Regions from separate parts of the Microbacterium sp. 4R-513 genome, predicted to be linked through region 2. Evidence: predicted binding sites of a transcription regulator. Region 2 holds the regulator's gene; the other holds the start of a gene.
The links. The regulator LexA, encoded in region 2, represses DNA repair genes until DNA is damaged. The targets are predictions, from matches to a motif close to TCGAACANNTGTTCGA.

Region 1 (5,452 bases), 1.0 Mb from region 2:
CCTTCGTCCGGACTACTCGTCGGCCGAAGTCCTGTGGAACGCGCTGCGCGACAATCAGCCCCTCGACATCACCGGCGACGTCGGTGCGCGCGGGGGCGTCGTCGACGTGACGCCGACGGGTGCCGCGACCCCGCCGGCCGCTGAGCCGACACCCGGCGCGACCCCCGTCGAGACGCCGGCGCCGCCCGTCGACGCGGTGGCTCTCCCGCCGACCATCACCGGATCGACGGCGGCTCAGCAGACCTGCAGCGGCGGTAACGTCCGGGGCTGAGGCTTCGCGGCCGCCGACATCGCGCCGGCGCGCCGGGCCGGCTCAGCACCTGCGGGCTGGGCCGAGCCAGCACTTGCGGGTCGACCCAGCGCCCGCGGGCGCGCCGTCCTAGCGCTTGCCGGCGAGCTGGCGGCCGACGATCTCGCGCATGATCTCGTTCGTGCCGCCGTAGATGCGGTGGACGCGCGCGTCGAGGAACGCCCGAGCGATCGGGTACTCCGTGATGTAGCCGTAGCCGCCGTGCAGCTGAACGCACGTGTCGAGGACGTCCCACTCGCGCTCAGTCGCCCAGAACTTGATCTTCGCCGCCTCTTCGGCCGACAGTCTGCCGTCCTTGTACGCCAGCAGCGCGCGATCGATGTATGCCCACAGGGCGTCGACGGTGGTGGCGACATCCGCGAGCTTGAAGCGTGTGTTCTGGAAGTCGATGATCCGCTCGCCGAACGCCTCGCGGCTCTTGGTGTAGTCGAGGGTCCAGTCGAGGGCGGCCTGTGCGGCGGCGGCCGCCGCGACCGCGATCGAGAGACGCTCGAGCGGGAGGTTCATCATGAGCTGCACGAAGCCCATCCCCTCTTTGCCGCTGATCAGGTTCTCCTCCGGCACGAACACGTCGGTGAACGAGAGCTCTGCGGTGTCGTGGCCCTGGAAGCCCATCTTGTGGAGCTTCTTACCGTGGTCGAAGCCCTCCATGCCGTTCTCGATGAGCAGCAGGCTGAAGGCGTCGGGACGGTTGCCCTCGCCCGTCTTGACGAACGTCACGAGGACGTCGGCCGTCTTGCCGCTCGAGATGAAGGTCTTGGCGCCGTTGACGATGTAGCCGCCTTCGGCGCGCTTGGCCGCCGTCTTGATGCCGCGCAGGTCGCTGCCCGCACCGGGCTCGGTCATCGCGAGCGCGCCGACGATCTCACCCGTCGCCATGCCGGGGAGCCACTTCTCCTTCTGCTCCTGCGTGCCCATGTGCACGAGGTACGGCACCGCGAGGTCGTCCTGGATGCCGAAGGCGCCCGCGAGCGAGCCGGCTCCGGCCTTGATCACCTCTTCGTTGACGATCGCGCGGAAGCGGTAGTCCTGCAGCATCCCGGCCCCGCCGAACTCCTCGGGAACAGAGAGTCCGATGATCCCGGCCTCGCCGGCCGCACGGATCGTTCCGCGGTCGACCTCGCCCTCGGCATCCCACCGCTCGCGCGCCTCGTTCGTGACGTAGCGCTTGCAGAACTCCTTGACGACGTCGCGGAACGCCTCGTGGTCCTCGTCGTAGATGTCGCGCTCCATGAGCCCGCCCCTTCCTTCGCACACCGATGGGCGCCGGCCGAGCTGCTCGATCGAGCAGGGAACACGCGGCCGCGTCGCCGGGCCGATTCTATTTCACGACGACGACATCGCGGCCCGCTCTGTGACATTGCATCTCACGTTCCGCGGGACTCGGTGCCGCGATTGTGGGATGCCTCACACGCGTCGCCGAGCGAGGGTCCGTCGCGTCTCAGCCGGCGTAGTCGGGGGCGGGCGGAAGCCCCAGGAACTCCTCGAGGGTGCGCCAGCCGCCGGAGTGGTAGGCGCTCGCGAGCTCGCGGCCGATGTAGCGCAGGTGCCACGGCTCCGGCGAATAGCCCGTGACGGCCGTGCACTCGTCCTCGTACCGCACGATCCATCCGTACTCCCACGCGTGCGCGGCGATCCACTGCTGCTGCGGTGTGCCTGCGAACGACTCGAGGCCGACGCATCCGGACGCGCACGCCGTCACGTCGGCGGCGAGGCCCGACTGGTGCTCGCTGAAACCGGGACGCGCGCTCACCATGTCGGCGCCGCCGATCCCCTTCGCCGAGACGAGGCGCTGATACGTGGTGCGCTGCGTCCGGTAGGAGCGGTAGCCGCTGTCGAGTGCCAGCTCGCCGGCACCGGCCGCGGCTGCGGCGGCGAACATCTCGGACAGGGATGCCGCGGCATCCGCCCGCAGGTCACCCGTCGAGATCTCGCGCACGCCGGGGCCCGTGAGCGACGCGGGCCGGTAGTCGACCGGGTCGAACGGACGCGTCTTGTTCACGACCGCCCAGACGCGCGCGGGATCGGAGAGCGAGACGCACGGCGCCGCCCCCGAGGCGACGGCCGTGCGGAAGGCGTCCGCGCCGCCGGCGGCGGCGATCGCGGCTGCATCATCGCCCGCGGCGATGGCGGCGGTGAACGCCGGGATGCCGCACACATCGACGACCGCGGGAGCAGCCGCCACCGAGGGAGCGGGAAGCGCCTCGACCGGCTGGGGCAGCGGCACGGGAGTGGCGGAGGGCGTCGGATCGGCCTGCAGCCGGGCCTCGGGCGTGAGACCGGATGCCGTCAGCGCCGACGTCACGGCGGCGGCACCGCCGACCACGAGGGCGATCCCGGCGACGGCGGCGAAGACGCCTCGGATCCGGGCGGCCCGGCGCGCGCGGGCATGGCGCACGGGCGCCGATACGGCCGTGAGCAGCTGGGCCGCGCGGGCTTCGCGGCGTGTGACCGGTGTCGTCACCCCGCCATTGTGCCCTGTCGACCTGGGAGGCCCCGCCTCGTGGCATGATTCTCATCTCGGTGCATCGCTTCTTTGTTCTATCCGCCTTGACAGTTCTTCGTATATCTGTTCGACTGAAGGCATGCGGTGGCAGGGACAGGAGCTGGGTGTTCCGGATGCCGCGGCCCTGCCCGGCCTCGAGCATCTGAACGGCCTGGTGCGGTCCGTGACCACCCCCGAGTTCTCGGGGGTGACGTTCCACGAGGTGATGGCGAAGAGCGCCCTCAACCACGTTCCGGGCGCTTCGGCGATGCCGTTCGACTGGACGGTCAATCCCTACCGCGGGTGCTCCCATGCCTGCGTGTACTGCTTCGCGCGTGGCACGCACGAGTACCTGGAGTTCGACGCAGGCCACGACTTCGACTCGCAGATCGTCGTGAAGATCAATGTCGCCGAGGTCCTTCGCAAAGAGCTCGCGCGCGGGACGTGGGCGCATGAGCCCGTCGCGCTCGGCACCAACACCGATCCTTACCAGCGCGCCGAGGGGCGCTATCGGCTCATGCCGGGCATCGTCTCGGCGCTGGCCGACTCCGGAACGCCGTTCTCGATCCTCACGAAGGGCTCGCTGCTGCGGCGCGACCTTCCGCTGCTTCAGGATGCCGCGGCATCCGTCCCCGTCACGATCGCCATGTCGATCGCGGTCTTCGACGAGACGCTGCAGAAGCTCGTCGAACCCGGCACGCCGACGACGGCCGCGCGGCTCGAGACGGTGCGAGCGGCGACGGACACCGGCTTCCGCGTGACCGTCTTCCTCATGCCGATCATGCCCCACCTCACCGATTCGGTGGCCGCCCTCGACGACGCGCTGCGACGCATCAGAGAGGCGGGCGCCTCGCGGGTCGTGTACGGCGCGCTCCACCTGCGACCCGGCGTCAAGCCGTGGTTCATGCAGTGGCTCCAGCGCGAGCACCCCGAGCTCGTGTCGTCGTACCTGGGGCTGTATCCCGGCGCCTCGACCTACGCGCCGAAGCCGTACCGGTCCTGGCTCGCGAAACGCGTGCAGCCGCTGCTGCGCGTGCACGGGCTCGGCGGCCAGGCCGAAGACGACTCCCCGCGCCGCGGGCCGGTGCCGGGGCTCGCCGCCCGCACCCAGCTCGTCACGACCTCGCGCGGCCGGGCGGCCGCCGCCGCCCGCCAGTCCGGCCCGGCGATGCTCTTCTGATCCGACGCGGGCGCCACAAGGGTCGGAGACCGACCGAGGGTAGGAGAACCTCAGCGAGATTCTCCTACCCTCGGGCGAATTCCTACGGCTGCGAGCCGTGCGGCCGGCTGCAGGCTCGCAGCGGGTCAGGCGACGGGGTCGACCTGACGGCCGGCGAGCTCCTCGATGAGGTCGTCGCCGAGGCGCACCTCATCGAACGGCGCCGAGATCTCGGCCCGGTCGAGCATCTCGGTCATACGACGGCGGCGCTGACGCGTCACGAGCGTGACGACGGTGCCCGAACGACCCGCGCGGCCCGTGCGGCCCGAGCGGTGGAGGTACGTCTTGTACTCGTCCGGCGCGTCCGCCTGGATCACGAGATCGATGTCGTCGACGTGGATGCCTCGTGCCGCGACATCCGTCGCCACCAGAACGCTGACGCGACCCGACGTGAGGCGCTCGAGGTTGCGCGTGCGCTTGGCCTGGTTGAGGTCGCCGTGGAGGGCGACCGCGTTGATGCCGGCGTCGTCGAACTGCTCGGCGAGCATCTCGGCGTAGGCGCGGGTGCGGGCGAAGACGAGGGTCTTGCCCTCGCGGTCGACGAGGGATCCGAGGATCTCCGCCTTGTCGCGGTGGTCGATCACGAGGACGCGGTGGTCGATCGTGCCGGAGTCCTGGTCCTCGCCGGCGACCTCGTAGACGGCGGGCTCGACGAGGAACTCCTCGACGAGGCCGGCGACCTCGCGGTCGAGCGTGGCCGAGAAGAGGAGCTTCTGCGAGCCCTCGGCGGTCAGGCGCAGGATCCGCTGCACGGGCTCGAAGAACCCGAGCTCGCACATGTGGTCGGCCTCGTCGAGAACCGCGATCCGGATCTCGGAGAGGTCGAGCTTGCCCTGCTCCACGAGGTCCTCGATGCGACCGGGCGTGCCGATGATGATGTCGACGCCCTTCTTGAGCGCACCGACCTGGCGGGCCTGCGGCACGCCGCCGTAGATCTGGGTCGTGAAGAGGCCCACCGAGCGTGCGATCGGCTGGATCGTGCGGTCGATCTGCAGGGCGAGCTCACGCGTCGGCGCGAGGATGAGCGCCTTGGGCGAGCGGCCGAACTCACGGCGCTGCCCGGCCTGCGAACGCAGGATCGACTCGACGAGAGGAGCGCCGAAGGCGATCGTCTTGCCGGAGCCGGTGCGGCCGCGCGCGAGCACGTCCTTGCCCTCCAGGATCGCGGGGATCGTCGACGCCTGGATCGGGAACGGCGCAGCGGCGCCGAGATCGGCGAGCACTCGGACGATGTTCTCGCCGAGACCGAGGTCGCCGAACGAGGTGCCGGCGACGTCCTCGGCCTGCACGGCCTCGGCCTGCAGGCGCTCGTGGACGACGTCGACGCGGTCCTCGTGGGCCTTGTCACGGGCGGGGGCGGAGCTCCAGTCCGAGCGGCCCGGGCCGTCGTTGCGGCGCGGACGGTCGTCCCGACGCGGGCGGTCGTCGAACGAGCGGG
Region 2 (5,452 bases):
AGACCGTCGCCTCGCTCCAGAACGTCGTGGAGGCGACGCGCCTCGTGCGCGAGGGGATCGAAGTCACCGTGTAGGGCGCGGCTTCTTCGCGGTCACCGATGCCTCGGCCCCGCCCCCTTCGGAGGGTGGGGCCGACGCCGTTCCCGGCAGTGTCGACGTGCCGGCGGTCTGCGCGACGAGCTCCTCGTCCGAGACGCCGTCGGCGGACCCGGCGTCGCTCCACGCCTGAAGGGCGGCGGCGGATGCCTCGGCATCGGCGGCGGCTGCTTCCGCGTCCGCCGCGGCGGCCTCGGCGTCGGCCAGGGTCTCGTCGATCGTCGGGGCGGCGAGCTCGTCGGGGCGCTTCTGCAGGAGCTCGAGGATCCAGGCGACGGCGAAGGCGACGATGAGCACCAGGAAGACGTCACCGGCCGACAGCGGTCGCAGGGCGTAGAGCCAGATCACGGCGAGAACGGCGATCACGACGCGGACGGGAACGCGGTAGCGCGCGAGCCAGAGGCCGAACGCGCCGGTGTTCAGGCCCATGCCGGCGAAGGAACGGCGCGCCGAGGAGTTCAGGCCGCCCACGAACTGGCGCGAGCGGACGGCGGGCGTCGAGCCGCCCATCACCCACCCGAGCACCGCGATGAACACGCCCAGGAGGGCGACGATGACAGCGGTCTGCTGCATCGAGCCGATCATGTCGCCGTAGATGACGTCGAGGGCGGCGACCGACAGATCGAGCTGCACGGCGGTCTGGCCGATGACGGGGTAGCCGATGGCGAAGGCGAGTGCGAGCGCGCCACCGCCCACCGCGAAGCCGATGCCCGTGCCGACGACCGCGACGCTGCGCTTGCGCGCGATGAGGATGCCGAGGGCGAAGAGCGCCAGCGTGATGACCGGCAGCCACCAGCCGAGCGTCGACGCGAGGGCGTAGGTCGTGCGGATCGCGACGAGCGTGTCGCCCGTGCCGATGATGACGACCTTGTCGACGGCGGGGATGATCTGCGCGACGCCGATGCCCCGGTCGACCAGGTTCTCCTTGACGCGCTCGACGATGGCGCCGAGCTGGATGCCGACGCCGTCATCCGTCATGACGACGATGCCTCCGCCGTCCGATGTCGCGGCCGCTGTCAGTGCGCGGTGCGCGGCGCGGGTCGCGGTCGCCCACACGTCGGCGAACTGGTCCGACTGCACGACGCGGGTCACCGCCGTGTTGACGAGGTTCTCGAGGCCCTGCGCCGCGGGCGCCTGCAATGTCTGCAGCGCCTGCTCGGCGCGCGGCGGCAGGCCGAGCTGCGCGATGCCGTCGAAGACGTCGGATGTCAGCTGGGTGAAGTCCACCTGCGCGTTGACGGCATCCATCGTCTCGTCGATGAGCATGTTCTGCACGGCCGGGTCGTCGGCGAGCGGAGCGAGGGTGTTGACGAACTGCTCCTCGTCGACGAGCTCTGCTCGCGCCCACGCAGTGACGATCGAGACGGGGACGAGGATCGTGGCGATCACGATGAGGAGCGCGGAGACGAAGGCGCGCCAGCGACCGGGCCTCCGCGCGGGCGGCGCGGACGCCGTGGCCGGAGGGAGCGGGTCGACGGGAGTCGTGCGAAGCGAGTCGTTCTCGGAGCGCAGCCGCTCCACCTCCGCGCGCAGGTCGTCGATCTCGGATGTGGCCATCTTCCGCACCTCTCATCGAGACGGACCCCCGCCGCCTTGCCGCCATTGTGCCCGTGCGGTGCGTGCATTGACCACGGCAGCGCGGCTCTCCTCGCCCTCAGCGGGCGAGGGTGGACCGAAGGCCCACGATCGCCGCAGACGGCGCGTCCGGGCGACTGGGCCGGGACGGAAGCGGCTCAGACGGCGCGCAGGACCGCCACGACCTTGCCGAGGACGACGGCCTCGTCGCCGAGGATCGGCTCGAACGCCGAGTTGCGGGGGAGCAGCCAGGTGTGGCCGTCCCGCTGGCGGAACGCCTTCACGGTCGCCTCGCCGTCGAGCATGGCCGCGACGATGTCGCCGTTGTCGGCGGTCGCCTGCGAGCGCACGACGACCCAGTCGCCGTGGCAGATCGCGGCGTCGATCATCGACTCCCCGACGATCTTGAGCATGAAGAGGTCGCCCTTGCCGACGAGCTGGCGGGGGAGCGGGAAGATCTCCTCGATCTGCTGGTCCGCCGTGATCGGCACGCCGGCCGCAATGCGGCCGACGAGCGGCACGAGGGCGGCGTCGCCCACGGCGGGCGCGGTGTCGGCGGGGTTCTCGGCGGCGGCGCCCGGGAGGTCGATCAGCACCTCCATCGCGCGCGTCTTGCCCGCGTCGCGACGAAGGTAGCCGCTCAGCTCCAGCTGGTTGAGCTGGTGTGTGACGCTCGAGAGCGACTTGAGCCCCACGGCGTCGCCGATCTCGCGCATGCTCGGCGGGTAGCCGTGCCGGGCGATCGAGCGCTGGATGACCTCGAGGATCGCCAGCTGCTTGTCGCTCAGGCTCTTCCGTCGCCGGGTCTGAGGCCTGTCGCGGCCGCTCGCATCGCTCATCTCGCAGCTCCTGTCTCGCGCCGGGGAGGGCAGCGGTCTTCGAATGTCGGAGGCCCGTGGTGGGGTGTTTCTGTCGAAACCGTATCCGGTCGATGACGCGTTCGCGAGCAGCCAGCCCGCGTGTCGCGTTCGATGGTTGGAGCCGCCGAGACCTTCTTGACATCGGATTCTATCGAAGATAACTTCGGAACGCAGATTCGCATCCCGCCGCTCCCGGCCGAGTGGCGGATGCGAATCTCTTCTCCCAGGAGGACACAATGACCGCGATCAGCATCACGAGCCCCGCTCTGACGGCACCCGGCGCCGCGCCGACGCGCCTGCGCCTCACGGTGCGAGGTCGCCGCGTCCTCGCCCTCCTGGCCGCGCTGCCGGCGCTCGTCGCCCTCGCTGTCGCGGTCTTCCTCGGCGGTTCGTCGGCCCTCGCCGCCCGAGAGGGCGGCGCCCCGGCGGGCACCTTCGAGACGGTCACCGTCACAGCGGGCGACTCGCTGTGGTCGATCGCCCAGGAGGTCGCGCCGGGGGCAGACCCGCGCGACGTCGTCGACGCGATCGTCCGCCTCAACGCGCTCGACGGCGTGGCGGTGTCGTCCGGTCAGCGCCTGGCCATCCCGGCGGAGTACTCCGCCGGCTCCTGAGCCCGGTCCGACGCTCGCCTGCCGCCTACGATGGGAGGGGTGAGCAGCAGTCTCGACCAGCTTCCCCTCCGCGACGACCTGCGCGGCCTGACGCCCTACGGAGCGCCCCAGGCACCCCTTCCGGTGGCGCTCAACGTCAACGAGAACACGCATCCCGTTCCCCAGGAGGTGGCGGACGACATCCTGGATGCCGTCGCCCACGCCCTTCGCGACGTCAACCGGTACCCCGACCGCGAGTTCACCGATCTGCGCGACGGCTTCGCCGACTACCTCGGTCATGGGCTCACGCGCGAGCAGATCTGGGCGGCCAACGGCTCCAACGAGGTGCTGCAGCACGTGCTCCAGGCCTTCGCCGGTCCCGGCCGCACGGCCTTCGGGTTCGCCCCCACCTATTCCATGTACCCGCTCCTGACACGCGCGACCGGCGCGACGTGGATAGCCGGTGACCGTGGACACGACTTCGTCGTCGACGCCGAGAGCGCGGCATCCCAGGTCGCAGATGCCTCGCCGGACGTCGTGTTCCTGTGCGCGCCCAACAACCCGACCGGCACCCCGATGGGGCTCGACGTGATCGAGGCCGTCTACGAAGCGACCGACGGCGTCGTCATCGTCGATGAGGCGTACTTCGAGTTCGCGCCCCGCGATGAGCGCTCCGCCCTGACACTCCTCCCGGGGCGGGAGCGCCTCGTCGTCTCGCGGACCATGAGCAAGGCCTTCGCCTTCGCGGGCGCCCGCGTGGGGTACCTCGCCGCGGATCCGTCCTTCATCGACGCGCTCCGGCTCGTGCGGCTGCCGTATCACCTCAGCGCCCTCACGCAGGCGGCCGCGACGGCCGCGCTCCGGCACGCGCCGGTCATGCTGCGGATGGTCGACGAGATCGTGGCGCAGCGCGACCGGATGTCGGCGACGCTCGACGCCCTCGGCTACGAGCCGCACGAGTCCTGGACCAACTTCGTCCTCTTCGGCGGCGTGGACGACCCGGCGCGGACGTGGCAGGAGCTGTACGACCGCGGCATCCTCATCCGCGACGTCGGCATCCCGCACCACCTGCGGGTCACCGCCGGCACCGAGGCCGAGACGACCGCATTCCTCGACGCACTGGCCTCGATAGACTCGAACGCATGACCGCACGCACCGCGTCGCTCCGACGGGCGACGAGCGAGTCCAGCGTCGAGCTCGACCTCGATCTCGACGGCACGGGGCGCAGCCACATCGACACGACGGTGCCATTCTTCGACCACATGCTGACGGCGTTCGCGAAGCACTCGCTCACCGACCTCACGGTCCGCGCGTCGGGTGACACCGACATCGACGCCCACCACACGGCCGAAGACGTCGCCATCGTGCTCGGCCAGGCGATCCGTGAGGCGCTCGGCGACAAGGCCGGGATCTCGCGCTACGGCGACGCCCTCGTCCCGCTCGACGAGGCCCTCGCGCAGGCGGTCGTCGACATCTCGGGCCGCCCCTACCTCGTCCACTCGGGCGAGCCGGCGGGCTTCGAGCACCACCTGATCGGCGGCCACTTCACCGGATCGCTCGTCCGCCACACCTTCGAGGCCATCACGTTCAACGCGGGGCTCACGGTCCACGTGCGCGTGCTCGCCGGCCGCGACCCGCACCACATCGCCGAGGCCGAGTACAAGGCCTTCGCCCGTGCCTTCCGTCAGGCCAAGTCGCTCGATCCGCTGGTCGAAGGCATCCCGAGCACGAAGGGCGCCCTGTGACGCGACCCGTCGTCGCGGTGCTGGACTACGGTTCGGGCAACGTGCACTCCGCCGTCAAGGCGCTCGATGCGGCCGGCGCCGACGCCCGCCTGACGTCCGATCGCGCGCTGATCCTCGAAGCCGACGGCCTCGTCGTGCCCGGAGTGGGGGCCTTCCGTGCGGTCATGGACGCGCTGCGCGCGAGCCGGGGCCACGAGCTGATCGGCCGGCGCCTCGCCGGCGGCCGTCCGGTCCTCGGCATCTGCGTCGGCATGCAGGTGCTCTTCGAGCGCGGCGTCGAACGCGGGGTCGACACCGAGGGCATGGGGGAGTGGCCCGGCACCGTCACCGAGCTCGACGCGCCCGTGCTTCCGCACATGGGCTGGAACACGGTGGACGTCGGCGAGGGCAGCAGGCTCTTCCGCGGCATCGAGGACGAGCGCTTCTACTTCGTGCACTCCTTCGGCGCGCAGAAGTGGACGCTCGACGTGATCCCGCCGTTCCCCTCGCCGAGCCTCACGTGGTGCTCCTACGGGGCGACGCCGTTCCTCGCCGCTGTCGAGAACGGGCCCCTCTCGGCGACGCAGTTCCACCCCGAGAAGTC

Region 1: a site for LexA is predicted at 2,872-2,887, ahead of G5T42_RS04505 (Rv2578c family radical SAM protein). Genes of this name have one in related genera too.

Annotation. Positions count from the first base shown of each region.
Region 1 covers NZ_CP049256.1:1,056,244-1,061,695, forward strand. Annotated here, with positions in the region: gene G5T42_RS04490 (LCP family protein) at 1-271, shown strand, start outside; gene G5T42_RS04495 (acyl-CoA dehydrogenase family protein) at 380-1,543, opposite strand; gene G5T42_RS04500 (M15 family metallopeptidase) at 1,752-2,774, opposite strand; gene G5T42_RS04505 (Rv2578c family radical SAM protein) at 2,896-3,975, shown strand; partial or broken gene G5T42_RS04510 (DEAD/DEAH box helicase) at 4,101-5,452, opposite strand, start outside.
Region 2 covers NZ_CP049256.1:39,308-44,759, reverse strand. Annotated here, with positions in the region: gene metE (5-methyltetrahydropteroyltriglutamate--homocysteine S-methyltransferase) at 1-74, shown strand, start outside; gene G5T42_RS00210 (hypothetical protein) at 64-1,653, opposite strand; gene lexA (transcriptional repressor LexA) at 1,830-2,510, opposite strand; gene G5T42_RS00200 (LysM peptidoglycan-binding domain-containing protein) at 2,768-3,145, shown strand; gene G5T42_RS00195 (histidinol-phosphate transaminase) at 3,185-4,270, shown strand; gene hisB (imidazoleglycerol-phosphate dehydratase HisB) at 4,267-4,869, shown strand; gene hisH (imidazole glycerol phosphate synthase subunit HisH) at 4,866-5,452, shown strand, end outside.